Regions from separate parts of the Gordonia sp. McavH-238-E genome, predicted to be linked through region 1. Evidence: riboswitches for the same ligand, from Rfam matches in the RefSeq annotation. Region 1 holds a riboswitch; each other region holds the start of a gene.
The links. Region 1 has a riboswitch for thiamine pyrophosphate ahead of thiC (phosphomethylpyrimidine synthase ThiC). Riboswitches for the same ligand answer to the same signal wherever they lie in the genome.
Positions count from the first base shown of each region.

Region 2: it holds a riboswitch for thiamine pyrophosphate, as region 1 does, so the genes downstream of both, MHN80_RS04260 (TenA family protein) here and thiC (phosphomethylpyrimidine synthase ThiC) in region 1, are expected to answer to the same signal.
Region 3: it holds a riboswitch for thiamine pyrophosphate, as region 1 does, so the genes downstream of both, thiO (glycine oxidase ThiO) here and thiC (phosphomethylpyrimidine synthase ThiC) in region 1, are expected to answer to the same signal.

Region 1 is NZ_JAKRFE010000007.1:50,641-60,354, reverse strand. Features, by position in the region: gene thiC (phosphomethylpyrimidine synthase ThiC) at 1-1,084, opposite strand, end outside; TPP riboswitch at 1,076-1,190, opposite strand; gene MHN80_RS11795 (GNAT family N-acetyltransferase) at 1,400-1,747, shown strand; gene MHN80_RS11790 ((2,3-dihydroxybenzoyl)adenylate synthase) at 1,761-3,419, opposite strand; gene MHN80_RS11785 (salicylate synthase) at 3,576-4,916, shown strand; gene MHN80_RS11780 (acyl carrier protein) at 4,962-5,210, shown strand; gene MHN80_RS11775 (acyl-CoA dehydrogenase family protein) at 5,225-6,406, shown strand; gene MHN80_RS11770 (wax ester/triacylglycerol synthase domain-containing protein) at 6,447-7,754, shown strand; gene MHN80_RS11765 (hypothetical protein) at 7,862-8,710, shown strand; gene MHN80_RS11760 (ABC transporter substrate-binding protein) at 8,775-9,714, shown strand, end outside.
Region 2 is NZ_JAKRFE010000002.1:455,405-465,118, forward strand. Features, by position in the region: gene MHN80_RS04230 (class I SAM-dependent methyltransferase) at 1-157, shown strand, start outside; gene MHN80_RS04235 (SDR family NAD(P)-dependent oxidoreductase) at 179-937, opposite strand; gene MHN80_RS04240 (alpha/beta hydrolase) at 934-1,887, opposite strand; gene MHN80_RS04245 (NAD(P)/FAD-dependent oxidoreductase) at 1,884-3,260, opposite strand; gene MHN80_RS04250 (TetR/AcrR family transcriptional regulator) at 3,454-4,062, shown strand; gene MHN80_RS04255 (LLM class F420-dependent oxidoreductase) at 4,176-5,033, shown strand; TPP riboswitch at 5,063-5,158, shown strand; gene MHN80_RS04260 (TenA family protein) at 5,146-5,856, shown strand; gene MHN80_RS04265 (ABC transporter substrate-binding protein) at 5,853-6,878, shown strand; gene MHN80_RS04270 (ABC transporter permease) at 6,853-7,644, shown strand; gene MHN80_RS04275 (ABC transporter ATP-binding protein) at 7,641-8,462, shown strand; gene MHN80_RS04280 (prenyltransferase) at 8,482-9,537, opposite strand; gene MHN80_RS04285 (class I SAM-dependent methyltransferase) at 9,563-9,714, opposite strand, start outside.
Region 3 is NZ_JAKRFE010000024.1:24,946-34,659, reverse strand. Features, by position in the region: gene MHN80_RS24175 (LuxR family transcriptional regulator) at 1-2,345, opposite strand, end outside; gene MHN80_RS24170 (ABC transporter permease) at 2,474-3,220, opposite strand; gene MHN80_RS24165 (ABC transporter ATP-binding protein) at 3,217-4,155, opposite strand; gene MHN80_RS24160 (thiazole synthase) at 4,225-5,022, opposite strand; gene thiS (sulfur carrier protein ThiS) at 5,015-5,215, opposite strand; gene thiO (glycine oxidase ThiO) at 5,212-6,276, opposite strand; TPP riboswitch at 6,271-6,381, opposite strand; gene thiE (thiamine phosphate synthase) at 6,429-7,154, shown strand; gene MHN80_RS24140 (hypothetical protein) at 7,478-7,861, shown strand; gene MHN80_RS24135 (NUDIX hydrolase) at 7,879-8,361, opposite strand; gene MHN80_RS24130 (hypothetical protein) at 8,713-9,714, shown strand, end outside.

The sequences.
Region 1 (9,714 bases):
CGATCTTGTGCATGGGGACGTGCCCCGGTCCCTCGATCATGACCTGCACGCCATGCGATTTGGCGATCGTGGTCAGTTCGCCGAGGGTGCGGAGCTCGGCGAACTGTGCCTCGTCGTCGGCGTCGGCGATCGACCCCGGGCGCAGACCGTCGCCGAGGGAGAATGTGATGTCGTAGCGCCGGAAGATCTCGCACAGCTCGTCGAAATGCGTGTACAGGAACGACTCCCGGTGATGTGCGAGACACCACGCGGCCATGATGGAACCGCCGCGCGAGACGATGCCGGTGACGCGCTTCGCGGTCAGCGGCACGTACCGCAGCAGGACGCCGGCGTGGACGGTCATGTAGTCGACGCCTTGTTCGGCCTGCTCGATGACGGTGTCGCGGTACAGCTCCCACGTCAGTGAGGCGGGGTCGCCGTTGACCTTCTCGAGTGCCTGGTAGATGGGAACGGTGCCGACCGGGACCGGCGAGTTGCGCATGATCCATTCCCGCGTGGTGTGGATGTCTGCGCCGGTCGACAGATCCATGATGGTGTCGGCGCCCCATCTGGTGGCCCACACCATCTTCTCGACCTCGTCGGAGATGGAGCTCCGGACCGCCGAATTACCGATGTTCGCATTGACTTTCACCGCGAAGCGCTTTCCGATGATCATCGGCTCGGACTCGGGGTGGCGGTGGTTCGCCGGGATCACCGCGCGCCCGATCGCGACCTCGGAGCGGACCAGTTCGACGTCGACACCCTCCCGGGCGGCGATGAACCGCATCTCGGCGGTGACGATCCCGGCTCGCGCCCAGGCGAGCTGGGTGCTCGCGCCGTCGATCGGGTCGGGCCTCTGCCAGCTGTCGCGAATGGGTGCGAGGCCCTTCTCGACATCGATGTGTGCCGCGTCGTCGGTGTACGGCCCCGAGGTGTCGTAGACGTCGAGATGCTCACCATTGGTGAGGTGGATGCGGCGCTGCGGCACGCGCAGATCGTCGACCGAGAGGTGGTGTTTGACGCTGCCCTCGATGGGACCGAGGGTCAGGAACCCGGAATCGGCGGGCGCGCTGCTGTTGTGTGCGGCGGATACAGATGTACCCATGGCTCATCTCCCTACGCCGGCATTACCCGGACAGGTTCGAGCGGTCGGCGACCGCCCGTCGCCATCTCAGCCCTCGGTCATCGTGAGAGCCCCCGCGGTGTGTAGTTGTCGTGCGTCCGCAACCCTACATCGCCCGACGGGACGGGCGGGCAGGGTGCGGCGAACCGTATCGATATGCGACAACCGAGCCATGGGGTCGGCAGTTACGGTTCCGTAAGGTACCGTGTGACCCGGATCACAGGCGGGTGTCATGTCGAGTCAGGGCGGCGCGCGCCGGTGGTCCGATGTCCGTGATCACGAGGTGAGGAGGGTCGGGTGCTCCGCAAGCATCGTCAGCGACCACCACAGTCGGCGAAGTCGATTCTGCAACAGATCTCGCAGGTGGTACACAACCCCGACCGCGACCGATTCGAACTCTGGGTGGCCGGCGATCTGGTCGGCGTTCTCGGCTACACGACCGAGACGGCCGACGGTCAGACGACCATCACCGTGCTGCACACCGTGCTCTACGACGAGTACAGCGGACACGGTCTCGCCACCCGGCTCACCCGCACCGTCGTGCACTACACCCGCGAACAGGGCGCCCGGCTGCGTCCGGTGTGCACGTTCACCAAGCGCTACCTCGACAGCCATCCCGGGATCGTCACCCTCGCTCCGGTGTGAGGGGTGCGCCGGCTCAGTCGGCGAGCAGGGTCTCGCGCAGCACCTTCTTGTCGATCTTGCCGACCGCGGTCACCGGGAGGGTGGTCACGATCCGCACCGCGTCGGGCAGTTTGAACGAGGCGAGTCCGCGCTCGGCGAGGAACGTGCGGATGGTCGCGAGCTCCAGCGGCTGGGCCGGGGGGTGCTCGTGCGAGAGCACCACGGCGGCGCAGATCTTCTCCCCGAGTGCGTCGTCGGGTAGGCCGACCACCGCCACCTGTCGGACCGAGTCGTGGGCGAGGAGGTTCTCCTCGACGTCGTCGGCAGCGACGTTCTCGCCGGCTCGGACGATGGTGTCCTTGATGCGGCCGGTCACCGCGAGTTGGCCCGACGGCAGCCTCGTCACCTTGTCGCCGGAGCGATAGAAACCGTCCGGCGTGAAGGACTTCTCGTTGTGGGCTGCGGCCCGGTAGTAACCGCGGATCGTGTACGGCCCACGCACCAGGAGTTCACCTTCCGTGCCATCGGGGACGTCGTCGCCGTCCTCGTCGACCACGCGCACCTCGTCGAGCTCCGACATCGGCGAACCCTGCACCTGGTGAACAAGCTCGCGCGGTTCATCGAGACGGGTGTAGCAGATCAGACCCTCGGCCATCCCGAACACCTGCTGCGCGACGGGGCCGAGTGCGGCGTCGAGGGCGACGGCGTCGGGCTGGGCCAACTTGGCGCCGCCGACCTGCAGCAGGCGCAGCGAGCTGATGTCGGCGGGTTCCCACTCGGTCGCCGCGCACCAGAGTTGCGCGAGGGCGGGGACGAGCGAGGTCACCGTGATGCGGTGTCGCTCGATCAGGTCGAAGGTGTTGTCCGGGCTGGGGTTGTCGGCGAAGACGATCTGCCCGCCGACGCCGACCACGCCGAGGATGCCCGGGCAGCTCAACGGGAAGTTGTGTGCTGCGGGCAGCGCGACGAGGTAGGTGTCGTCGGCGGTGAGGCCGGCGATGCCCGCCGACAGCCGCGCGTTGAGGTCGTAGTCGTCGTGCGTGCGGGCGATCAGTTTCGGCAGGCCGGTGGTTCCCCCCGAGACCAGGAACAGCGCAGGCAGACCGGGGTCGGGGCCGTCGGGGAGCGCGGTCGCGGCGGGGTCGGCGTCGGGCAGCGCCGCGAACCGGCCGGGATCGCCGGAGATGAAGACCTGCGCGATGTCGGGCACCCGCGACTGCAGTTCGGCCGCGAGGTCGCGGAAGTCGAACCCCCGGCGGCCGTCCTCGCCGATGTAGGCGACCGCGCCCGAGCCGGTCGCGAGATGGGCGATCTCGGTGATCCGGTGCGCCGGCAGTGTCATCACCGGCACGACACCCGCGCGAAGGAGGCCGAACAGGGTCACGGCGAAGTCGAGGGAGTTGTTGAGCTGCAGGACGACCCGTTGGGCGGGCCGCAGACCGGCGTCGACGAAACCGGCGGCCCGGCGCAGGGTGGCGGCGCGGAACTCGGCGTAGGTGAGCGTTCGCGGACCGTCGGTGGATGCGTCGGTCACCGCGGGCGCATCGGGGGAGCGCTCGGCCGCGACGTCGAGGGCCGCGAACAGCGGGCGGCCGAGGAACACACCCGCGTCCCGGTATCGCTGGGCCTGTGCATCGGTGTGGGGTGAGAAACCGTCGAGCAGATCGGTCACGTGGTCGAGGTGCGTCGGCATGAGTTCATTCAAACACAGCCAGGATAGGGTAACCTTACCGGTCGATGCGGGACGGTGGGCCCGCTCTCGACCGTGGGGGGTTGTTTGATTAGGCTGCCCTAAGCTTCCCTATGATCATCGGTGCTCGAGTGCATCACGACCGGAGGAACGAAGGACATGTCGCTGACAACCGAATCGCACGCCGCGCAGTTCGTCGACCTGCTCGCGCCCGCCTCGCCGCTGGGTGAGTCCGATGCTGCGCGGATCACGGCCGCCTGGGCGGGTTCCGGCGAGTTCGGCGATCATGTCGTCTACGAGCGCGACCGGCGATGGACCTTCGCGGCCGGGGTGCGTGCTCGTGTGGTCGTGACGCGGAGCGAGGTCATCGTCGACGATCAGGGTGACCGGACGACGACGCCGTGGCGCGGCGACCCCGCCGACGCGCTCGCTGCCGCGACCGCTTCGTTGTCGATCCCGGACTGGCGCGTCTACGGCTGGGTCGGCTTCGACTTCTGCGCGCCCTATCACGGCATCCTCGACCGCGTCCCGGAGGACACCGTCCTGGCGCACCTCATCGTCCCCGAGTTCGAGGTGACCGTCGATGCCGAGGGCGTCGACACCGGCGCCGTCGACGCCGATCGCGCCCGTCGTCTTCTCGAGATCGCCTCGCAGGCAACTGTTTCGGCAGAGTCGCGACCGGTGGATGTCCAGGCGGACCCCGACGACTACCGGGGGCGGGTGGCGACTGCGGTCGCCGAGATCGAAGCCGGCCGGTATCAGAAGGTGATCCTCTCCCGCGCCGTCGACATCCCGTTCGACGTGGACATCCCCGCAACCTACGCGCGCGGCCGGGCCGACAACAATCCCGCCCGCAGCTATCTGCTCTCGCTCGGCGACCTCCAGGCCGCCGGATTCAGCCCCGAGCTCGTCGTCGCGGTGCATGACGACCGGACGGTGGTCACCGAACCGCTTGCCGGGACAAGGGCTTTCGGCATCTCGGCGGATCAGGACGCGGCGGCGCGCGCCGACCTCCTCTCCGATGCGAAGGAGATCGCCGAGCACGCCATGTCGGTGCGGGCGTGCTTCGACGAGATCTCGTCCATCGCAGCGGACGACACCACCGCGGTGAGCGAGTTCATGGAGGTCCGCGAACGAGGCAGCGTCCAGCACCTGGCCTCGACCGTCCGCGGCACCCTCGCTGCTCACGAATCACCCTGGCGTGCACTCGAAGTCGTCTTCCCGTCGATCACCGCGTCGGGGATCCCCAAGACCCCGGCGGTGGAGGCGATCGATCGCCTCGAGCCGCGGCGTCGTGGCCTGTACTCCGGCGCCATCCTCACCGCGGCATCGACGGGCGAACTCGAGGCCACCCTTGCGCTGCGCACCATCTTCTCCTCCGGAGACGGCGCGTGGCTGCGTGCCGGCGCCGGGATCGTCGCGCAGTCCACGCCGGAGCGCGAGTTCACCGAGACCTGCGAAAAACTCGGCAGCGTCGCCCCGTACGTGGTCCCGCGCTGATCACCCGATACTTTCGACCGAACACCCCATCTCAGGAGTCACCACATGTCCGACCACATCACCGAAGCCCTGCGCGGCATCCTCGAAGAAGACCTCGACCTCTCGCTGGGAGACGTCAGCCGCGACGCGAAGCTGATCGACGACCTGGGACTGGATTCGGTGGCGTTCGCCATCGGTGTGGTGGCGATCGAGGAGCGGCTCGGCGTGCAGCTGTCCGAGCGGGAGCTCTTCGAGTCCAAGACCGTCGGTGACCTCGAAGACCTCATCCGGTCGAAGGCCGGCACCCCGGCCTGAGACGGAGAGTCGACATGAGTGTGGACACACCGGTGCAGACGTACGCCGAATTGCTCGACGCCGCGTTCGACGAGCGGGTGACGTCGTGGACGGCGCAGGCCGAACAGGATCACCGGTTCCCGCGGCCCCTTCTCGAGCACCTCGGCTCCGAAGGTGTCTTCGTCCGTAAGTGGGAGGACCGCAAGTTCACCGACCTCCACGATCATTTCGCGCTCGGCGCCCACCTCGGCGCGCTCGGCTCCGCGGCGATCGGGGTGGGGGTGAGCCTGCACGACTCGGCGATCGCCATCCTCCGCCGCTTCGGCCGCAACGACTACCTCAAGGACCTCGCCCAGCGTGCGCTGACCGCCGAGACCGTGCTCTGCATCGGGGCCTCCGAAGAGCAGGGCGGCTCGGATCTGCAGAACTCCGAGACCCGGATCTTCCCGGAGAACGACGGCTTCCGCGTCGTCGGACACAAGAAGTTCGTGTCGCTCTCGCCGATCGCGGATCACGTGCTCGTGGTCTGCCGTGGCGTCGACGACGGTCCTGATCTGGGCGGCAACGTGGCCCTCGCCGCGGTGCCGATCGAGTCGGTCACGGTGGGTGAGCCGTACCAGAAGCTGGGCGCCGGGCCGCTCGACACCGCCCCGGTCACGATCGATGCCTGGATCCCGGAAGAGGCGCTGATCGCGCGGCCGGGGACCGGCCTGGCCATCATCAGCTGGGGGCTGGCGCACGAGCGGTACTCGGTGGCCGCCCAGATCGCCGCCGCCTGCGAGGTCATGATCGGGGTGACGCTCGCCCGGATGATGGAGCGCACCCAGTTCGGCAAGAAGCTCTACGACCACCAGGCGCTGCGCCTGCGCGTGGCGGACCTGCAGGCCAGGGTCGACGTTCTGCGGTACGCACTCGCCGGCGTCGCCGCCGAGGGCAAGATCAACCTGCGCACCGCCGCGGCGCTGAAGGCGACGGCCGCCAATCTCGGTGAGGAGGTCGCGTCGGAGTGCCTGCACATCTTCGGCGGGATCGGTTACCTCGAGACCGAGACCCCGATCGGCCGGTGGTGGCGGGACATGAAGCTGGCCCGCGTCGGGGGCGGCACCGATGAGGTGCTGTGGGAACTCGTCGCGGCAGCGATGAAGCCCGACACCGAGCGTTACCAGGCCATGTTCATCGATTCGGAGCTACACCGGCCGGGCTCGTCCGCGTCCTGAGAAGCATCCGAACATCCACTCCCACCCAGGCGGTCCTCACATGAACAGCCCAGCCGGCCAGGCCCCGGTCGACGCACGCGTCACCGAACTCGCGCCTCCCGACCACACCTACCTGCACATGGACAAGGCCGGTGCGCCGATGCACTGGTCGATGATCCTGCAGCTCGAGGGCGGCGGCGACGTGCTCGGCCTCGATGCGGTGCGGGAGCGGGTCCGCGAACGATCCGGGCTGTTCGAGATCTTTCGGCTGGGAATCCGTAACGGGCGCTGGCGCAAGCCCGAGGTGGTGCTCGCCGACGACAGCTGGGACGCCGGCGAGCACGTGACCGAACTGGGGTTCACCGACCGCGCGCACCTGCAACGTCGGGTGGCGAAGCTCCTCGAGTCGCCGCTGCCTCGCCCGCGCCCGTTCTGGGACATCACGCTGTTCACCCCGTCGGCCGGCGCCGAGGGCGTCGGGCAGTGGGTCCTGCTGCGGGTGCACCACAGCGTTTCCGACGGCATCGCGGGCGCGGCGTTCGCCGCACTCCTCGCCGACGGCGAACCCGAGGACCTGGCCGAGTTCGAGCGGTTCGCGACCAGCCCTCGATTCCGGATCAGCGGCATCGATCCCGAGGAACTCGCCGAGGCGAAGGCCGCCTACGGCGATCAGCACGCGGCCGGCGGTGGCAAGAAGCGGGCCTGGCCGGCGCTCACCAAGTCGGGCGAGCGGGAGTACGCACTCGTCGATGCCTCGACCCGAGACCTGCGCAAGGCGGCCAAACGCAACGATGCGACGGTCCACGAGTTCCTGCTCGCCGCCATCGGACGGGCGATCAGCCTCAACCCGCCGACGAGTCCACAGGCCGACGTCGTCCGCGTGACCCTGCCCGTGACCCTCGACGACGGATTCCGCCACACCGGTAACGCGGTGTCCGTGGCGCTCCTCAACCTGCTCGGCAACGAGCCCGATCTCACACGCCAGATCGACCGCGCGCGAAGCGAACTCGAGACGATCGCGAGACGGAAGCCGGAGCTGTACCTGGCCGCGGCCGACGATCTGCCGCGCGCACCGCTGTGGGGTCTGCAGCGCGCGATCGTGAACGCGTCGATGTCCCACATGCACCCCGACATCCACATCGGCATCAACCCCGGCTTCTCCCGGGTGCGGTCGGTGCTGGGGCAGTCGATCGTCACCCTGACGCCGCTGTCGCCGCTCGCGGGCTACTCGCTGTCGGTGACGACGTTGATCCTCGGACACACCACGACGTTCGGCGTCGTCACCGATGCGCAGGCACTGCCCGGTTACGCCGACCGCTTCGTGGCGACGCTCGGTGAAGTACTGCGGGAGGCCCTCCCGTCGACCTGACGGGGGTGCAAGCTTAGGCTTGCCTTGTCATCCGATGTCCGAGGGCTGCAAGATACAGGTGGCCGTCGGCTCGGCGGGGGCGAAGACATACACGGAGAAAGATCAACATGAGCAACGACGTCAACTACCAGGACCCGTCGGCGGTCGACTACCAATCCGGGGTCGATTACCGCGAACCGGATGCGGGTTCGTCGCGTCGGTCGGGCGGGGTCAGCATCCCGACCGTGCTGGCGTCGGCAGGCGTCGCCGCCATCATCTCCGCGATCGTCGTGACGATCGGCGTGGTGGGCATCGTGGTGAGCGAGCGTAACGACTCCGCCACCGCCGCCCAGCCGACCGTCGTCAACCTCGGTGCCGCGCAGACGGCGCTGCCCCAGCAGGGCATCGCCGGCCAGCAGCCGGGCGCGGTCCCGGGCCAGCCCGCACCCGCCGGGGCGCCGGCCGCCGGAGCGCCCGCAGCGGCCCCGACGGAGAACGTGCCCGAAGGCGGCGGCGCGATCGGCGGACCGGTCGGCCCTCCCGGTGAGGGAGCTGGTCAGGCCCCGGCACCGGCGCCGGCACCGGGCACCACGGCCGCACCGCAGCAGACCGTGGCCGCCGGGCCCACTGCGCTGACCCCGGGACAGCTCAACACCAAGGTCCGGATCGTCATGAACTCCAACGGCAGCCGCGCCGCCCGGGCCGCCGAACTCGAAGGCGGTGAGCGTGCGCTCCGCCAGATCGACCTCGTCGCCCGTGCGATCACGACCTACGGCAACGTCGGGCTGAGCTACCAGATGGTCGGGCCGGTCCAGGTCAGTGGCAACACGCTGACCGCGCCGCTGCAGATCAGCGTGGTCGGCCGCGGAAGCCAGAACCGGTCGATGACGTTCGTGTGGAGCGGCAACAAGTGGAAGCTGTCCAACCGAAGCGTCTGCACCATCGCGGGATTCGTCCTGCTGCCCTGCTCGCTCTGACAGCCGGGCACACACTCTGTCCGGTCCGCCGGACGACATCGACACTCCATTGGGGGATCTTCACGTGACTTCACGACATCGCCTGGGCGCTCTCGTCGCGAGCGCACTCCTGTTCGCGGGCCTGCTGGCCGGTTGCTCGAGCTCGGATGACGAATCCGCAGGCGGCTCCGTCCAACTCAATCTCCCGGACGGCAGGCAGGTCACCATCCCGGACACCCCGGAGCGGATCGTCACACTGGGTGACCAGTGGACCGACGTCGTGTTGTCGTTCGGTGAGACGCCGGTCGGTTACTACGACTACTCGAAGTCGGCGACCGGCGAGATGCAGCCCTGGTACGGCCAGAAGCTTGCCGATGCCACGTTCGTCGACCCCACCAAGGGTGACGACGCGACGACCATCGCCACACTGAACCCCGATCTGATCTTCGCACCGGGCTTCGCCTCGGACAGCCCGGAGTTCGAACAGATCTCGAAGCTGGCGCCGACGGTGAACGCCATCAGCGACCAGGAGATCGACCCCTGGCAGGACATGGTCACCGTGATGGGCACGGTGCTGCACGACCCGGAGAAGGCGAAGTCGATCATCGACGACACCAACGGCAAGATCGCGGCGGTGTCCGAGGAGTACCCGGGTCTGAAGGGCAAGACCTACGCGTTCGCCTTCATGTACGGCCCCGATCAGCTGTCGGTTCTCGGTGACGAGAACGACGGTGCCGCAAAGCTGTTCACCGAGCTCGGCATGAAGATGGCCCCCAAGCTGGTCGCCGAGTACCAGCGGACCGGGCAGCCGCGGTTCGGTCTGAGCACCGAGAACATCCCGATGCTCGACGCCGACGTGCTCGTCGTGGCCACCGCCACCCCCGAGCAGGCGGAGACCCTGCGGTCGCTTCCCGGGTACAAGAACCTGAAGGCGGTCAAGGACAACGCCGTCACGTTCATGACCCAGTCGCAGATCACCGGCCTCAACGCGCCGACGCCGAACTCGATCCCCTACGTCCTCGATC
Region 2 (9,714 bases), on a different contig from region 1:
CTTCCCCGACCCGGCCGACGGCGGGCGGCCGCCGTACGAGATCTACTGCCAGGCACTGGAAACCGGGCAGTTCACCGAGGTCAGGGTCGAGGGATCGCTGCGCGTGCTGCGTCGCGATTCGGGTGATGTCGGTGCGCCGCTGACACCGAAGGTCTGACGCGCTGCGCCAGTGCGGGCGCTAGGCTTCCGCGGCCAGCGCCCGCACCTTGCCCAGCACGTCGGGATAGCGCTTCAGGTGCGCACCACCGTTGACGTCGAACGCGGCGCCGGTGATCCATCGCGCCTTGTCGGAGGCGAGAAATGCGATGGTGTCGGCGATCTCGGACGTCTCACCGCTGCGGCCCAGCGGGGTGTTGTCGAGATAGTCCTCGGTCAGACCGGGGACGAAACCGATCCCCTCGGTCAGCGGGGTCATGACCAGCCCCGGTGACACCGCGTTGACCCGGACCCCACGCTCGGCGAGTTCGAGGGCGGCGACCTCGACGAGCATCAGCACACCGGCTTTCGAGGCGCAGTACGCGCCCATCCCCGCACCGGGTTGCCGACCGTTGAGCGACGCGATGCAGGTGATCGACCCACCGTCGACGATCCGTCGGCCGGCGTGTTTGACCACCAGGAACGTTCCGGTGAGACAGACGTCGACGGTGTGGCGCCACGCACTCAACTCGAGGTCGGTGAGCGGTCCGGGGTCGGAGAGTCCGGCACAGTTCACCGCGGTGTCGAACTCGCCCACATCCTCGAAAACGGCTGCGACCGAGTCCTCGTCGGTGACGTCCAGCCGGACCGCGCGCACCGCATCGCCTCGTTCGGCGGCGACCGCCTCGGCGCGCACGAGGTCGACGTCGGCGACGACCACCTCTGAACCGGCATCGGCCAACGCGTCGACGGTGGCGAGGCCGATACCCGAGGCGCCGCCGACGACGATCGCCCGACTCATCGGGCCCCGGCCTCGACGGGGTGGCCCTTGGTAACCAGATGCCGTGTCAGGAAACCGATCTCGTGTTTGACGCAGGGTTCGAACCAGTCGTTCCCGGCGAACACGTCGAAGTGGTCGCACGGGTAGTGCCGCACCTCGGCGCGTGCCTTGAAGGCCGTCTTCGACGCGGCGTATGGCGGTGCGACGGAGTCGAAGTCGGCGATCTGGAACAGCACCGGAGCGGAGACCCGATGCGCATACTTGTCCGCGCGGAAGCCCCCGATCTCCAGGCCGACCGAGGCGTCGACCTCGTTGCGCCAGGACGGGCCGGCAATCGCCTGGTAGCTCTCCTGATAACCGGGCGCCGTCAGCGCGGCGCCGGTGTCGCCGGGTTGCCCCACGACTCGCATCATCCTCGGGGCACGTCCGAGGCGTCGCGACACCGCACTGGCCACCGCGGTCGCGGTCGACTTCGCGATCGCCGCCCCGCCGTTCTGCGCGTAGGCGACCCGGCCGGCGGCCGGCCCGTTCACGAAGGGGATGACGGCGATCACCGCGGCAACGTCTTCGCGGTCCGCGGCCACGGTCAGTGCATGGCCACCGGATTGCGAGACACCCCACAGGATGATCCGACCGGGATCGACGCCCGGCTGTTTCTTCGCGGCCACGATCGCGGCACGGTAGTCATCGGCCTGACGTTCCAACGAGATCTGTTGCCGTGGTTCTCCTCCCGACAACCCGAAGCCGCGATAGTCGAACGCCAGCACCGCCAGGCCCGCCTCGGCGAAGCGCTGGGCGTAGGGGCCCAGACCGGAGTCCTTGGTCCCGGCGAAGCCATGGGCCATCACGACGACGGGCCGTGTGCCGTCGACCTCGAAGGGCGACGATGCCGCGCCCGGTAAGAACCAGGCGTCGCACTCGGCGTCCGACGAGGAGAAGCGCACGGTGGTCGCACCGTCCGGTGTGCTCATGCCGAGGCTCCCTTCGAGACCAGTTCGGAAGCGACGCCGGCCCATTCGGTCGGCCCCTGCTGCTGGGCCCGGCGGATGCCCGCCGGGATCTCCTTGGTCCGCATGTTGTGTTCGTACAGATAGTGATCGAGCTGCTGGGTGTGCCGCGGGCGATCGAGCATGTGGCCGGTGTAGTAGTGCATGTCGGCCTCGATCGTCTGCTTCATCTCCGGCACCGACGGGAGCCGGTAGTGACCTGTGGCGTACGCGCCGATCAGGCGGGCCTGACATTCGACGAACGGGAACAGCGTCGGGACCGCTTGCGCGAAACCGGCGAAGACGAGGTCGTCGATCCCCGGGTAGAACATCCGCTTGTACAGGTCGATCCGATTGTCCGGGGCGCTGATGAACTCGGGATCGAAGAACGGGAAGGTGATGTTGTATCCCGTTGCGTAGATGATGATGTCGAAATCATCGGAGGTGCCGTCGTCGAAGTGAACCGTCGACCCGTCGAATCGGTTGATGTTGGGCTTGGGGATGACATCACCGGAGCCGAGCCGGAGCGGCAGCTCGACCGACTGGGTCGGATGTGCTTCGAAGAACTTGTGATTGGGCGTCGGTAGTCCGTAGTCCTCGGGACGTCCTGCCGTCACGGGCTGCATGACCTGGACGAACTTCCGCTGCCACGACGTGGGCAGGTACGGCGTCGACCGGTAGTACTTGTCGGCCGGTTTGCCGCCGAAGTACTTCGGGACGATCCATGCACCCGACCGCGTGGACAGGGTCAGCTTGTTGTCCAGTGCCTTCGACGACAGCTCGACGGCGATGTCGGCCGCGCTGTTGCCGAGTCCGACGACCAGGATGCGCTTGCCCATGAAGTCGTGCGGGGTGCGCGGGTCGATGTAGTGGTGGGCGTGCATCTCGATGCCGTCGAACTCGCCCGGGAAGTCCGGCCACCGGGGGTCCCAGTGGTGCCCGTTGGCGACGACGAGCAGATCGAACCGGCGTCGCTCGCCCAGCTGGGTCTGCAGTTCCCAGCCGCCGCCGTCGAGTCGGGTCGCGTGTTCGATGCCGTTGGTGAACTCGATCGACGAGTAGAGGTCGAAGGCCTCCGCGTACGAGTCGAGATAGGCCTTCACCTGGGTGTGGTGCGGGAAGTCCGGGTACTCGTCGGGCATCGGGAAGTCCCGGAACGACAATTGGTGCTTGGAGGTGTCGATGTGCAACGAGCGGTATGCGCTGCTGTGGCCGTTCGGATTGCCGAACGCCCAGTTGCCGCCGACCCGGTCGGAACTCTCGAAGCATGTGTACGGAACGCCGTAATCGGTGAGCATCTTGCCTGCGGTCAGACCGCTGATGCCGGCCCCGATGATCGCGGTGGTTGGTAAAGGCACACTGCCCCCTCGTCGGACACGTCGTGGTTCGGTCGTATGGGTCTCGGTCATGCGTGTAGACACATTCTGGTTTGTGTCTACACGATGCGACGTATCGTGTACACAGAATCCGCGAACTGTCTACGACGCCGTCGTCCGTTCGCCGGAACCGCCGACGAGTACGCAGCAGTGCGCGCAGACCGTGACCGCAGGAGTGTCCGTGACCGAAGCCCCGACCACCACGGTCCAGGACCGCCTACTCGATGCGACGGAGAAGCTGCTCGCCGACAAGGGGATTCGCGCGACGACGATGCAGCAGGTGGCCGAGACGGCCGGGGTCTCGCGCGCGTGGCTCTATCGGCACTATCCCGACAAACCGTCCATGATCGGTGCCACCATCGTGCGCCTCACCGAGTCCTTCTGGCGGGACGCACGCGCCGAACTCGACGGGATCGACGACTTCGCGGGCCGGCTCACTGCCGGTGTGCGGATCGGCCGCGGCGCGTACGACGACCCCGGAACCCTGCTCATGCGGCTGCGCACCGACGAACCGACCGAGTTCGCCGAATGCGCCGGCGTGGGCGTCGTCAAGCTCGTCCCCGACCTCGCCGCGTTCTGGTTCCCGTTCGTCGAGCACGCCGCGCACCGGGGCGAGATCCATCCTGGACATGACCTGCGCGAGGTGTCCGAATGGGTTGCCCGCGTGCTGATCAGCCTGGGTACGTCGCCGGGTGAGACCGTCGACATCGACGACGCATCCCAGGTCCGACGACACCTCGAGGTCTTCATCCTCCCCGGGTTCCGCACCGATCCACGCCACTGACCGCGTCCGAGCCCCGGTCCTCCTCTGGTCTGAGTGACGCCGATCACCTAGACTGGTGTCCAGTCAACCGTCCGGCCATCCCGGGCGGCCGAACGACGCCGTCGGAGGGCACCATGGATTTCGGGATCGTGCAGTTCACCAGTGATCGCGGATTGAAGCCGCACGTCCTCGCCCCACTCATCGAGGACGCGGGATTCGCTTCCTACTACGTTCCCGAACACGGGCACATCCCCACCAGGCGCGACGCGGCGCACCCGCGCACCGGTGACGAGACCCTGCCCGACGAGCGGTACATGCGCACGCTCGACCCGTGGACATCGCTGGCCGCCGCCGCCGCGGTCACCGAACGCATCCGTCTGGCCACGGCGGTCGCCCTTCCGGTGCAATCGGATCCGATCACGCTGGCCAAGACCATCGCGACCCTCGATCACCTCTCGAACGGACGGGTGACCCTCGGCGTCGGATTCGGCTGGAATCTCGACGAACTCGCGGACCACAACGTGCCGCCGAAGCGCCGGCGCACCATGCTGCGCGAGTATCTCGAGGCGATGTCGACGCTGTGGTCGGAGGAAGAAGCCGAATACGACGGCGAATTCGTGCAATTCGGTCCCAGCTGGGCGTGGCCCAAGTCGACCCAGGCGCACATCCCGGTCCAGGTGGGTGCGGCGGGCAACGAGAAGAACTTCAAGTGGATCGCGCGCAGCGCGGACGGCTGGATCACCACCCCGGGCGAGGAGGACATCGAGGGTTCGGTGTCGCTGCTCAAGCAGATCTGGGCCGACGCGGGTCGCACCGGCGATCCCGAGATCGTCGTCCTCGACTTCCGACCGATTCCCGAGAAACTCGAGAAGTGGCGCGAGATCGGTGTCACGACAGTGCTGTACGGCCTGCCCGACGACTCGGTGGAGCGCGCGACCGGTTACCTCGCGAAACTCGCGGGAAAGTTGGGTATCGCTCCGGCAGTCGTGTAGAGGCCCGAATCCCTCTGCTAGCCTGGGTGCGTTCTGACACGGGGTGCTCCGCAACTGCGGGGCTGAGATGAGACCCGAGAACCTGTCCAGGTAATGCTGACGAAGGGATGTCATGTCTTTGCATGCGCACGCGCCGGATCCCGGCCGCTTCACCGACCACCTGTGGGAACAGACGACAGCTCTGCGAGCGTCGATCGACGATCTCGAATTCCTGCACCGCCTCGGAGACGGCACGCTGCCCCTCGAGGTGTTCCGCACCTACCTGGAGCAGGACTCGCTGTACCTGGCCGGGTACTCGAAAGCACTCGCGATCCTGGCGTCGAAGTCGCCCGACCCGCAGACCGCGGCATTCTGGGCGAACTCGTCGTCGACCGCGGCCACCGTCGAGGTCGCCCTGCACGGCGACCTGCTCGGGGGCGGCCAGTTGCCGCCGCGGCAGGGTGAGCCCGAGCCGTCGACCGCGTGCCTGGCCTATGTGTCCTACCTGATCGCCACCGCAGCGACCGAGTCGTACGCGGTCGGCGCCGCCGCGGCGCTGCCCTGCTTCTGGATCTACGCCGACGTCGGCCGGGGACTGGCGGCGAGCGCCGCCGAGGTCCTCGCCGCCGACCCGAAGCACCCGTATGCCCAGTGGGTGACCACCTACGACGCCCCGGAGTTCCAGGAATCCGCCGCCCGGGCAAGGGAACTGGTGGATGCGGCGGCGGCGTCGGCCGGCGCGTCGGAACGGGCTGCGATGTCCGCGGCGTTCACCATCGCCACCCGGTACGAGCTCATGTTCTGGGACACCGCGCTGAACCCCTACGCATGGCCCGCCGCATGACCGGCCGCGCGCGCCGTGTCCTGGCCTGCCTCGTTGCCACCGTCGCGGTGTTGTCGACGGCCACCGCGTGCGGGTCGGACACCGCCTCCGACAACACCATCCGGTTCGCGCTCGACTGGACCCCGAACACCAATCACACCGGCCTGTTCGTGGCGCAACAGCGCGGGTACTTCGCCGAGTCCGGCCTGGACGTCGAGATCCTGCCCTACAACAACACCTCCGTCGACACCGTCGTGGACGCGGGGAACGCCGAATTCGGGATCAGCACCCACAGTTCGTCCACCTTCTCTCGGGCATCGGGCGCGCACACGATCTCCGTGCTGGCACCACTGCAGCGGTGGGCGACAGGTATCGGTGTCCGCGCCGACCGCGACGACATCACGAGCCCGAAGGACCTCGACGGCAAGACCTATGCCGGGTTCGGTGACCCCGGTGAGGTGGAGACACTCAAGCGGGTGATCCGGAACGACGGCGGCACAGGTGAATTCACCTCGGTCACCCTCGGCACCTCCGCATACGAGGCCGTCTATTCCGGGAAGGCGGACTTCACCGTCTCGTATCTCGCCTGGGAGGGCATCGAGGCCGAGCACCACGGAACGCCGATGAGGTATTTCCACTACACGGACTTCGGTTTCCCGGAGGCCTACGCGATCGTCGTCGACGCCAACGAGGACTGGCTGAACGAGAACCCGGAGCGTGCGGCGACGTTCGTACGGGCGCTGCAACGCGGCTACCAGGCTGCGGCCGATGACCCGGATGCCGCCGCCCGCGACCTCATCGCCGCCAATCCGGGCGCGTTCAACGACGAGAAGCTGGTCGTCGAGAGCCAGCGGATGCTTGCCGCCCAGTACATGAAAGACGCGAACGGCCGGGTGGGCGGGCAGACGCTCGAGCAGTGGGCCGGGAACTCCGGGTTCCTCTACCGCAGTGGGCTTCTCACGGGTCCGGACGGGTCCGCGCTCACAGCCGAGCCGGACTGGTCGACCTACTTCACCAATGATTACCTCGACGCGTCCCGCTAGCACCGGCCTCCGGCGGGCCGCGCCCGCGATCGTGGCGGTGGTGGTACTCGTCGCGGCCTGGCAGGTCTATGTCGACCTCAGCGGGGTCCGACCGCAACTGCTGCCGTCGCCGTCCCGGGTCGCGGCACAGGGGTGGGCGCATCGGGACGAGATCGGGGTGCACGCCGGGGCGACGCTTCAGGTCACCCTGATCGGCTTCGCGGTGTCACTGGTCCTGGCATGGGTACTGGCGATCATCGTCGACTTCTCCCCCACCCTGCGGCGAGCCTTCGTGCCCCTGTTCGTCGCGTCGCAGACATTGCCGATCATCGCGATCGCCCCGCTCATGATCATCTGGTTCGGCTTCGGCGTGCTCCCGAAGGTGCTGGTCATCGCCCTTGTCACCTTCTTCCCGATGGCGATCGGGTTGATCGAGGGGTTCGCGGCCGCCGATCGCGAGGCCGGCGCACTCCTGCGGAGCATGGGCGCCACCCGCCGGCAGATCTTCCGCTACGTGCGCCTGCCGTCCGCGCTCCCCCGGTTCTTCACGGCGCTGCGGATCGGCATCACCTACGCGGTGGTGGGTGCCGTGTTCGCCGAGTACGTCGGCGCCAGCCAGGGGCTCGGCATCTACATGAGCCTCCAGAAGAACTCGTTCCGCACCGACCTCGTGCTCGCGGCCGTGCTGGTGACGGCCGTCATCAGCGTCGGGCTGTATCTGCTGACATTCGCGATCGAACGCGTCGTCGTGCCGTGGGCTCGTGCCGAGAAGACCGAGCCCTCATGACCGACGACGCTCGCCGGCTCGTCGTGGACCGGCTGACGAAATCCTTCCCCCGGAGCGGCCGCGAGCAACCTCCGCGTCACGTGCTCGACGCGGTCTCGTTCACGGCGGAGCCCGGCGAGTTCGTCTCCGTCATCGGACCGAGTGGCTGCGGCAAGAGCACCATCTTCAGCATGCTCGCCGGGCTCGACGTACCCGACTCCGGCAGCGTCACCGTCGGCGGCGACGCCGCGATCGCCGGACACTGCGCGTACATGCCGCAGAAGGATCTCCTGTTCCCCTGGCGCACGATCCTCGACAACACGATCCTCGGCCTGCAGGTACAGGGTGTGCCGGCAGCCGATGCCCGTCGCCGGGCGGCGGAGCTCTTCCCCACCTTCGGGTTGTCCGGGTTCGAGGACGCGCGCCCGTCTCAGCTGTCCGGGGGGATGCGACAGCGGGCCGCCCTGCTCCGCACGGTCGTGCAGAACCGCGATCTGCTGCTGCTCGACGAACCGTTCGGCGCCCTGGACTCGTTGACCCGGACGGAGATGCAGTCGTGGCTGCAGTCGGTCTGGCAACGCTACCGGTGGACGGTGCTGATGATCACCCACGACATCCGTGAGGCCATCTACCTCTCGGACCGGGTCATCGTGTTGTCCGCCCGACCGGCGGCCGTCGTCCGCCAAGCGCGCGTCGAGCTCCCGCGGCCGCGGGAACTCGCGGTCCTCACCTCACCGGAATTCGTTGCGCTCGAAGAGGATCTGCGAGCAGTGCTGCACGACGAGGCCCGGCGCGCCCTTGCCGAGCAGAGCGACTCGGGCTCGACGCTCGCGGAATGACCGCCCGCCGGGTCACCGGTCAGGGTGTCGGTGCGACCAGACGCTGACGGACATCCCGGAAGATCCCGTTCGCGACGCTCGTCCGGCTCACCGCGTCGGCCGCGAGGACGACGGCGGCCGAAGTCCAGCAACTCTTCTCGACCGGCCAGCGCTTGCCGTCGGCGAACACCAGCCCGGTCCAATACGATCCGTCCGGATCACGGAGGTGTTGGATCGAGGCGATGAGCTCGATGGCGTCGGCGGTGTCGCCGAGCGAGTCCAGAGCAAGGGCCAGCTCACAGGTCTCGGCACCGGTCACCCAGGGCCGATGGTCCACGCATCGGACACCCTTGCCGGGGACGACGAACTGTTCCCAGCGGCGAGCGATCAGTTCCTGACCTTCGCGGCCCCGCACGGCTCCGCCGAGGATCGGGTAGTACCAGTCCATCGAATGCTCGGACGGCGGGGTGAAGATCTGCCACTCCTCGCGCCCGACATCGGACCGGATGGCATCCCCGAGCAGGCTGTGTGCGGCTGTCCAGGTCTCGTCGGGCTGGTCCATCTCGCCCGCGATGCGTATCGCACAGTCCAGAGCCTGGAAGATGCTGGCGTTGCCGGTGATCAGGGCCTCGCCGAACATCGCTCCGGTGCGGTGGTCGCCACCCCAGCGAAACGCCCCGTCCTCCCGCTGGAAACGCAGGACACAGTCGATCGCCGACCAGACGACCGGCCACATCTTCTGCAGGAACGCGTCGTCACCGGTGATCAGGTAGTGGTGCCACACCCCGACCGCGATGTACGCGCAGAAGTTGCTGTCGGTCCCGGCGTCCTCGACCTTGCCGCAGACGGTACGGATCGGCCAGGACCCGTCGTCGCGCTGCTTACGTCGCGACCAGTCGTAGGCGGCCTCGGCCTCGGCGTGAAAACCCGTGACCGACAGCGCCATCGCCGATTCGATGTGATCCCACGGATCGGTCTGCCCGCCGGGGAACCAGGGCAGCGCCCCCGACTCCTCCTGCATGCCGACGATCGCGGCGCCGGTGGCGTGCATCTGCTCGGCCGTGACCACACCGGGGACCGCCGGAGCGGTCGTCATGCGACTCCCGTCCTGGAGGGCCTCGTCATGAAGACGCGGTGGCGGTCTCGGGCTTGCGCAGGTACAGGGCCACCGACTTGCCGATGAGCGGGTTGAGCACCTGCTCCCCGACGCGGGTCAGCCACGGCTTGCTCATCATGTCCCAGACGAGCAGCTGGTGATAACCCTTCACCAGGA
Region 3 (9,714 bases), on a different contig from region 1:
GCCACCGCGGCCGACGCCACGGTCGCCGACCGCTTGTCCGCCGCGTCGTGCAAAACGCTGGCCTGCGCCGACGCATCGGCGGCGGACAGACACACCCCGGCGTCCTCGAACGCCGCCGAACACAGATCGAGTTCGACCGCGTCGCCGTCACGCAGCGCCGCTGCGTGACGCGCGTACAGGTCCGACAGCGGACCGTCGACGCGCTCCGCCAGTTCGGCGAGCCGATCGGCGACGCCCCCTTCACCGAAGCGTGCCGCGGTGTGCAATGCCTCGACCTCCACCGCGAACTGACCCGCGGCGCGCGCGGACGCCGCCGCGGAATGGGCGAGTTCGACGGCGGGCGTGACGGTTCCGGCCGCGGCCGCCTGCCAGGCCGCCGCGATGGCGAGCATCGGCCCGAACACCGCCACGTGCGTGCCGGACTTCTCCCGCGCCTTGGCCAGCGCGGCGCCGGCACGGTCTGCCTGCCCCAGTGCGCTGAGGGCCTGCACCAGGAAGATGTGGGCGGGGAAGTTCCAGGACTCGGAGAACCGGCCGCTGTCGAGAATCGCGAGTGTCTGCTCCATCCGACGGGTCACCGACGCACACGATCCGCGCGCGAGTTCGACTGCCGCGACCAGGATTCCCGACATCGCCCAGCCCAGGTACTGCGCGGTCTGAGCGGCGGACACGAAGCGTCCCGCCGCGACGTCCGCGTCGCCGAGCCGGCCGGTGAGGGTCAGCGCGAGGGTCTCGCCGAAGCCGGTGGGGAACCGGAGCAACCCGTCGACCTCGACCTCCCGTGAGTGCTCGGCCAGCGCCCGGACCTCCGCTCCCCGGCCGGCCACCGCGCGGGCGAGGCTGCCGCCGAACACCGCCCATTCCACCGCCCAGGGAAGCACCTTGGACTCGGCCAGGACGGAGTCGGACAGCGCGATCGCCTCGTCGATCCGATTCTCGAAAAGCGCACATGCCGAGGCGATTCCGGTGACGATCGGCGTGAGTGCGGGGTGGGTGACGCGCTCGGTCAGCAGCTGCAGTATCTCGTCGGCCCGCTCGGCATCACCGAGCGCCCAGAATGTGTTGCCGATGATCGAGTTGCCCCACAGCACCAGCCGGCCCTCGTCGAGGTCATCCGGTGAGAACCGCGCCAGGATGTCCCGCGCCTCATCCGGATGCCCCTGCCACATGACCGCCCGCGCGAGCAGCTCGGCCTCCTCGAGTCCCCCGCCCTCGTCGAGTGCCGCGCGCGCAAAGCGTTCGCCGAGTGGTGTCTGCGCGAGATTCAGTGCGTCGCGGGCTGCTGTCCGCACCAACGACAGATCGATCTCCACGTCGCTCTCGATCGCGAGGTCGGCGAGACGAATGCGTTCGGCCGGAGTGTTCGTGGGACGTGACCGCAGCGCCTCGACGAGTCGGCCGCGCAGCCGTCGCGACGAGACCAGACCCAGCCGGCGTCGGATGACCTCGCCGAACAGCGGGTGGTGGAACGCGACATCGAGGCGCCGCCCGTCGCGGGTGATGCGCACCAAGCCGGCGATCTCGGCCTCCTCGACGGCCTCTTCACCGGCGAGTTCGGCGAGGACGTCGATGTCGAGCGGCTCGCACAGGCTCAAGTACTTCAGCGCGCCCAGGACCGAACCGTCCAGTTGCTCGATCCGGCCCTCGAGCAGCGACGCGAGCTCCGAGGTGATGGCGGCACGCCCGCGGAGTTGCCACACACCGTTGACCTGCCGCAGGGTGTCGGCCTGCCGGGCGCCGTCGACGAGATGCCGGAGGAACAGTGCGTTCCCACCGGAGGCCTCCCACATGAGATTCGCGGAGTGCTCCTCGAGCTGGCCGTCGAGCACGGACTCGATGAGCTCGACACTCTGTTCTTTGGTGAACGGCGACAACGTGATCCGCGTGAGATGGTTGTCCTTCCACAGCGAGGTCACCGCATCCGGGACGGTCTCGCCGCTGCGCACGGTCGCCACGATGTGCACCGCACGGTCGATCGCGAGTTGATGCAGGAGCGTCGCCGACAGTTCGTCCAGGAGGTGGGCGTCGTCGACACCGATGACGACATCGCCGTCGGCGAGCAGTGATTCACGCGCTGCCGCAAGATAGGTGACCGGATCGCTCGACGTCGCCGGGCCGACGAGATGAGCGAAGACGCCCAGCGGGATCGACCGCGCGGACTCGGTACCCGCGACCCATCGCACCCCCGTGGGCAACTCGGCGGTGACATGCCGCGCAAGGGTGGTCTTGCCGACGCCGGAGTCGCCCGTCAGGACCACGCCACAACCGGTCGTCTCACCCCTGAGTGCCGCCTGGATCGTGCGGAACTCCCGATCGCGCTCGACAAGCGGCCAATTCGTGGACATAACCGCGAATTTTAGTCTGCCGGTCCCTACAATGGGCCGCGCCGAAGCACCAATGTGGTCCAACCGGATGGCAGTGGCCAGCACTCAGCGAATCCCGGATTCGACATCAGCGGATCGAAGTACGCGAACTACGCATCCCGGGCGTTCGTGACCGCCACCGCCGCCGCCAGGAGCACGAGAGTGAACGCCGCGAAGTACAGCAACGATCCGTAGGCGTTCCAGTGGAAGGTGTCGCTGCCACCCGCGAGGAAGTTCCAGCCGTTGAGGAACGGCAGGAACGACACGATGTGCTCACCCACACGCGGGAGCACCGACACGATGCGCTCGAGGGCCAGCATCCAGACGAGCATGATCGCCACCGCGCCCGCCGAATGCCGCACGAGCGCCCCCACCGCGAGGCCGATCAGCGCGCACAGCATCGCGAAAACCGGCGTGCCCCAGAGATGTCGGACGGTCTCGGACCCGGTCAGTGAGACCCCGACACCGGACAGCATCTGCGCGACCACGACCGCGACGACGCACAGGATCGCGACCACTGCGAACGAGAGTCCGCCGAACACGACCGCCTTCGCGATGAGGACCCGTGGGCGGCGCGGAATCGCGGCGAAGGTCGGGCGGATGGTGCCGAAGCGATACTCGGTGGTGACACCCAGGATCGCCATGATCGCCAGGACCGCGACCCCGAACTGGTCGACGCCGATCAGGAAGTCGCCGGTGAGGGTGTCGGCCTCGCCGGGACTTCCGTACGAGGTTCCGGCGACAGCACCGAGCAGCACCGCAATGCCCAGACCCAGCACGACGACGACACCGAGGCACCAGTACGGCGACCGCGTGCTGGCGAGCTTGATCCGTTCGGCGTTGATCGCGGCGATCACCGGCTCACTCCCCCCTGATTGTCGGTGGCGGTGTAGTCGACAGCGTGGGCCGTCATCGACATGAACACCTCTTCGAGCGACGCCGACTCGGCGGAGAGCTCGTGCAACGTGATGCCCGCGGCGGCGGCGAGATCGCCGACGTGATCGGTTGTGGTGTCCGGTATGCGCATCACCGGACGCCCGCGATCATCCGGGTCTCCCGGTGCGGGGTTCAGCCCCGCCGCGGCGAGCGCGGCATGCAACTGCTCCAGCTGCGGGCCGCGCACCCGCACGGACTGCCGAGCCCGTCCGGTGAACTCACCCACCGAGCAGTCGGCGATCAGCCGCCCCCGCCCGATGACGACGAGATGATCTGCGGTGAGCGACATCTCGGTGAGCAGGTGGCTCGACACCAGCACCGTTCGACCCTCGGCGGCGAGCTTGCGCATGAACCCGCGGATCCACACGATCCCCTCCGGGTCGAGGCCGTTGACCGGCTCGTCGAACAACAGCGTGTGCGGGTCGCCGATGAGGGCACCCGCCAGCCCGAGTCGCTGCGACATGCCGAGCGAGAAGCCGCCCGCGCGTTTCTTGGCCACCGAGGTGAGCCCGACCGTCTCGAGCACCTCGTCCACCCGGGCGACCGGGATCTGGTTGCTCGCCGCCAGCCATCGAAGATGAGAACGCGCACTGCGGTTCGGGTGCACCCACCGGGCGTCGAGCAGCGCGCCGACCTGACGCAGCGGGTGGTCGAGGTCGCGGTAGCGCTGACCGTTGATCGTGGCCGTACCCGAGGTCGGGCGATCGAGACCGAGCATCATGCGCATCGTGGTCGACTTGCCCGCACCGTTGGGCCCCAGGAAGCCGGTCACCCGTCCCGGCCCGACTTCGAAGGTGAGGTCGTCGACCGCGCGTTGACCGCCGAAGTCCTTCGTCAGATTCGCTACCCGCAACACGCCTCGACCATAGCCGTCCAAGCCGGAGCGGCCCGGTCCGTCATTCGGACGGCCTGTCGCGGGCGACCGTCAGCTCTGCTCCCGGCCGGGCGAGGACGCGTGGGCCCAGAAGCGCTTGGGGATCCGGCCCGCCCGCGCGGCCAGCCGGCCCGCGATCACCGCATGCCGCATCGCCGTCGCCATCTGTTCGGGGTTCTCCGCGCGGGTCACCGCGGTGGCCAGAAGTACTCCGTCGCAACCGAGTTCCATCGCCAGGGCCGCGTCGCTCGCGGTACCGATGCCGGCGTCGAGGATGACCGGCAGCGGGTCGTCGAAGCGGGTGCGGCAGTCGTCGACGATCATCTCGATGTTGTGCGGGTTGAGGATTCCGAGGCCGGTCCCGATGGGCGAGCCGAGTGGCATCACCGCGGCCACGCCGAGATCGGCGAGTCGTGCGGCCAGGACCGGGTCGTCATTCGTGTAGGCCAGGACGACGAATCCGTCCGCGACCAGGGCGGCCGCCGCGTCGACGAGCTCGATGGCGTCGGGCATCAGGGTGCGCTCGTCGGCGACCACCTCGAGCTTGACCCAGTCGGTCTCGAACGCCTCGCGCGCCAACTGCGCGGTCAGCACCGCCTCGGCGGTGGTGTGGCACCCCGCCGTGTTCGGCAGAACCGCGATGTCGAGCCTCCGCAGCAGGTCGAAGACCCCGGTGCCCGAGGCGGCATCGACGCGGCGGACCGCGACGGTGGTGAGTTCGGTACCCGACGCGACGAGTGCGCGTTCCAGGGTCGCGAGATTCGACGCGCCACCGGTGCCGGTGATGAGCCGAGACGAGAACTCGCGGCCGCCGATCCGCAACGGGTCGGGTGTCAACTGGTCAGCCACCCTGCACCGCCGTGACGATCTCGACGACGGCGCCATCGGTCATGGTGTGCCGGTCCCAGCGGCCGCGCGGGACGACCGCGCCGTCCACCGCGACCGCGATCCCGCGATCCGGCAACCCGAGTCCGGCGACCACATCGCGCACCGAGGCGTCGGCCTCGACGTCCACTGTCTCGCCGTTCACCGTGATACTCATTCCTCGACTCCTTCCAGGATCGACAGGACCCGCTCCGCGGTACCGGGAGCGAGGACGATCCCATTGCGTCCGTGCCCGGTCGCCACGACCGTGCGGGCGTCCACGCGGGTGACGAGCGGTAACCCGTCGGCGGTGCACGGCCGCAGGCCGGCCGCCGCTTCGGTCAGCTCATACGTCCGCAGCCCGGGCATCACCTCGATCGCGTCGGCCAGCAGGTCGGCGACCCCACCGGCCTGCGGCGTCCGGTCGGCCATCCCCTCCGCCTCGTACTGGGTCGCCCCGACGACGACCCCGTCCTCGCGCGGGACCACGTACACGGCGCGGCCGTGCAGGCGAGCCCGGACGACGTGGTCGGGCGGGGGCACCGACCACCGCGTGCGACGAAGCCGCAGGATCTCCCCCTTGGCCGGGTGCAGGTCGACGTCCGGCCACAGTGCCGCGGTGCCGAGTCCGGCGGCGAGCAGGACCTGCGCGTCAGGGCCCAGGTCGTCGACATCGGACAGGGACTCGAGGCGAGCGGAGACGAGCTCGACGCCGGCACTGGTGGCCGCGGCGCGCAGCGCCTCGAGCAGTCGGCGGTTGTCCACCGACCATTCCCCGATCGCGCGGTAGCCACCGACGAGTCGAGAACTCAGTGACGGTTCCAGTGTTCGGATGTCGCGGCCGGTCACCGGCTGCAGCGCGGCATCGGTGCCGGGCTGACCGGACCAGACGAAGTCGGCGAGGTGCCGCAGATACTCGATGTCGGTGGCCGAGGCCGCGACGAAGAGCGAGTCGGTGGCGGTGACGACGGCCGGATCGTCGAGTCGCTTCACGAGCGCAGGCCAGCGGCGGACCGACTCGACCGACAGGGCGAGCGATGCCTCCTCGCCGGGGATTCCCTCGCCGAGCGAACCGAGCATGCCGCCCGCGACCCACGAGGCGCGCTCCTCGGTGCCGGCGTCGAGTACGCGAACCCGCCACCCGGCGTCGGCCGCGGCGAGCGCGCACGTCAACCCGATGACGCCGCCGCCCACGACCGTGAGCGGGCGGTGCGCAGGCTTCTGCTGAGGGGAATTCACGCTGGAATCACCTTCCTTCGCCGGAATGACCCGGATCAGGTTCGACGGTCAGCGGATGGGTCCGCACTCTCAGCCCGGCCGATCCGGACTCCCGTGTGTTCGTGCGGTCCACCCTACGCCCGGGCCTCGGGCGTCCGGTTAGCCTGGTCGGCGTGACGACCCCGAACCCCACCACGTCAGCGTCCGCGGACTCCGGCCGCGCGGCGGACCGTCGTCGTCGGCTCTCCGCGGCCCGCCTCTACCTGTGCACCGACGCCCGGCGCGAACGCGGCGACCTCCTCGACTTCGTCGATGCCGCGCTCGCGGGCGGCGTCGACATTGTGCAGCTCCGTGACAAGAACTCACCGGGCGAACGCGAGTTCGGGACCCTCGAGGCGCGGGAGGAACTCGAGATCCTCGCCGGGATGCGGGCCGTCGCCGATGCGCACGGCGCATTGCTGGCGGTCAACGACCGCGCCGACATCGCGGCGCTCTCCGGCGCCGATGTCCTGCACGTGGGACAGGGCGACCTCGCGGCGTCGGCGGCCCGCCGGATCGTGGGCCCGGACGTCGTCATCGGCGCCTCGACCCATGACTCCGACCAGGCCGCCGCCGCGATCGCCGACGAGGACGTCGACTACTTCTGCGTCGGCCCGTGCTGGACCACGCCCACCAAACCCGGCCGCGCCGCCGCCGGCCTCGACCTCGTCTCCGCCACTTCGGAAATGCTGTCGGGGACACCACAATCGCCGAAGCCGTGGTTCGCCATCGGCGGGATCGACGCCGGCCGCGTCGGCGAGGTCACCGCACTCGGCGCCGAGCGCATCGTCGTCGTCCGAGCCATCACCGCGGCCGCCGACCCGGCCGCCGCGGCCCGCGACCTCGCCGGGATGCTGTAGCGGCTCACCGCCGGCGTCGGGCAAACACGTTTGCCCGGTCGATACCTCGGGTCTATGGTGGACCGATCATGTTGTGCATCACGAGCGTTCTCGTAACCCGCCGCAGCGGGGTCTGACTCTGACCGACCCCCCGCTGCGGGTCGGTTGCGCTCTCCAGTCGGTCATCCGTTCTTCGACCGAAATCGGTTAATGAGATGCACCCTCTTCATCTGTCCCATCCATCCTGTTCGTGGCATCAGTGCGGCGACCGCCGCGGTGACGATCTGTTCACCGAGCGGTACGGACGTCCGCTTCCCCCTGGAATGCACGAGGAGGCGACCGGGATGACCTGGCAGGAATTCACCGACGAATACTCCCGTGGCGGCGCGATCAGGCTCGGATCATGGTCGGTCGTGTCGTGTCCGGGCGACCTGGTCGAGTGCCGGGCGACGCTCGCGATCGCCGACCGCATCAGGTCGTGCAGCGCGGTCGCCGCCGGTCCGGTCGGCGCGATGACCTCGATCCTCCACGACGTCGGCGCCCCGGTTCAGATCGTCCGCCTGCATCAGCGGGTGGTCGACGGCGTGGTCACGACGTTCCTGCTGTGCGAGAACGACGGCCGCCAGGCGTGGGCCGCCGGCGAGGGTGCGAGCGGCGACGAGGCGAACGTCCACGCCCTGATCGCGGGCGCGAACCGTCTGCTGGACGCCGATCGTGTCGGGGTCTGACGGGTAGGGAGCGGGACTCAGCTCTGGGGGTCGAGCATCGCGATGCGCTCGCGAAGCGTGGGCCAGGCGAGCCCGAACGCCGGGTGCAGCGGCAGCTGGTCGACGCGCTTCTCGTCGACCCACCGCAGCTCGGTGGATTCGAAGTTGGCGACCGTGCGGACCGGCGAATCGGTCTCGGCGATCACGGTCGTGTAGGTCCATCCGCCGGGTGACTCGTGGGTGACGACGGCCGCGACGACGCGCAGATCGTCGCCGGTGATGCCGGCTTCTTCCTCGGCTTCGCGAATCGCCGTGTCGACGGCGCCTTCGTGCGAGTCGCGCGCGCCGCCGGGCAGCGCCCATGTCCCGCCCTGGTGCGACCAGGCGGCGCGATGCTGGAGGAGCACACCGGTCGATCCCTCCGGCAACGGCGCCCGCAGCAGCAGACCTGCCGCGCCGTGGACACCCCAATATCGTGAACCGTCGGGATCGATCACCCAGCCGTCGCCGTCGCCGCGCACCACGCCTCCTCGCAACCCGATCGCGTCGACCGGGTGCCTCCACCGTAAGTGAGACGCGCGCCACCTGCCAGGGAGTCCGCGCAGCGCTTGCGGATCCCGGGTGGCGAACCCTGAGGCGACCCGGTTGCACGCACTGCGAGCCGAACGGTCGAGGTCGGCGACTCGGGGCCGGTCGAGCCCGGAGGAACCCCGCCCGATGGCATAGGGTGAAACACGCACGACCCGGTGAACGATGACCCAGATGACACAACACCTGGCGTTGATCGCCCGGTCACGCGAATCCGGAACGGGGAACCGGTGACCGTACGACCGCACCGGAGACGATCCAGCGTTCGAGAAGGGATCAGGTAGGTGACCGGCGACGCGTCCTCCGTGCGGACGGCGCTGACGCGTGGCGGTCGCACGATCCGACCGGCGCAATCCTCACCCCCGATCCGACAGGTGCTCGCCGACCGGCGCGAACTCGTCGCCACGGCCCGGGAACGCGCCCAGTCGCCCTTCCAGACCCTCCGGCACTTCGCGGTCACCACCCCCGGCAAACTCATCATCATCTGCGGCATCCTGGCGCTCGGCTGTCTGAGCACCGGGCTGTACGCGTCGACGGTTCTCGAGGACCGCACCCAGACCCTGCAGCGCCTCATCGATCGGACCGAACCGCTCGCCGAGGCCGCACAGGTCCTCTACAGCTCGCTGTCGATCGCCGACGCCTCCGCGAACGCCGCGTTCATCTCGGGCGGTCTCGAGACGCCCGAGTTGCGGCAGCGCTACTCCGACGCGCTGGCGACGGCGTCGTCGTCGTTGATCCTGGCGACCGGTACGTCCAGCGAACCCGGTTCCGGCATGGCGTCGGACCGGGCGGAGCAGGCCGTCAGCGCCGACCTCGAGACCCTCTCCACGTCGATCCCGGTGTACAGCGGTCTCATCGAGACGGCGCGAACCAACAACCGACTCGGCAACCCGGTCGGCTCGGCGTACCTCGGCCAGGCGTCGTCGATGATGCAGGACGAGATCCTCCCGGCCGCACAGCGCCTGTACGAGCGGCGGTCGATGGCCATCGCCGATCCCCAACACACGCTCACCCGCCCGCCGTGGACCGTGTACGCGCCATTGTTGTTCCTGCTCGCCGCGCTGGTGCTGACCTCGCGTTACCTCGCGCGCCGAACCCGCCGCCGGTTCAACCTCGGGATCGTCGCGGCCATCTTCGCCCTCAGCATCGGGACGCTGTGGCTGCTCGCCTCCGGCCTGATGTCGGTGGCGGCGACCAGCGACGCCCGCACCGAGGGCGCCGACCCGCTCCGCGACCTGACCGCTGCCCGCATCCTCACCCAACAGGCCCGGTCGGCGGAGACGCTG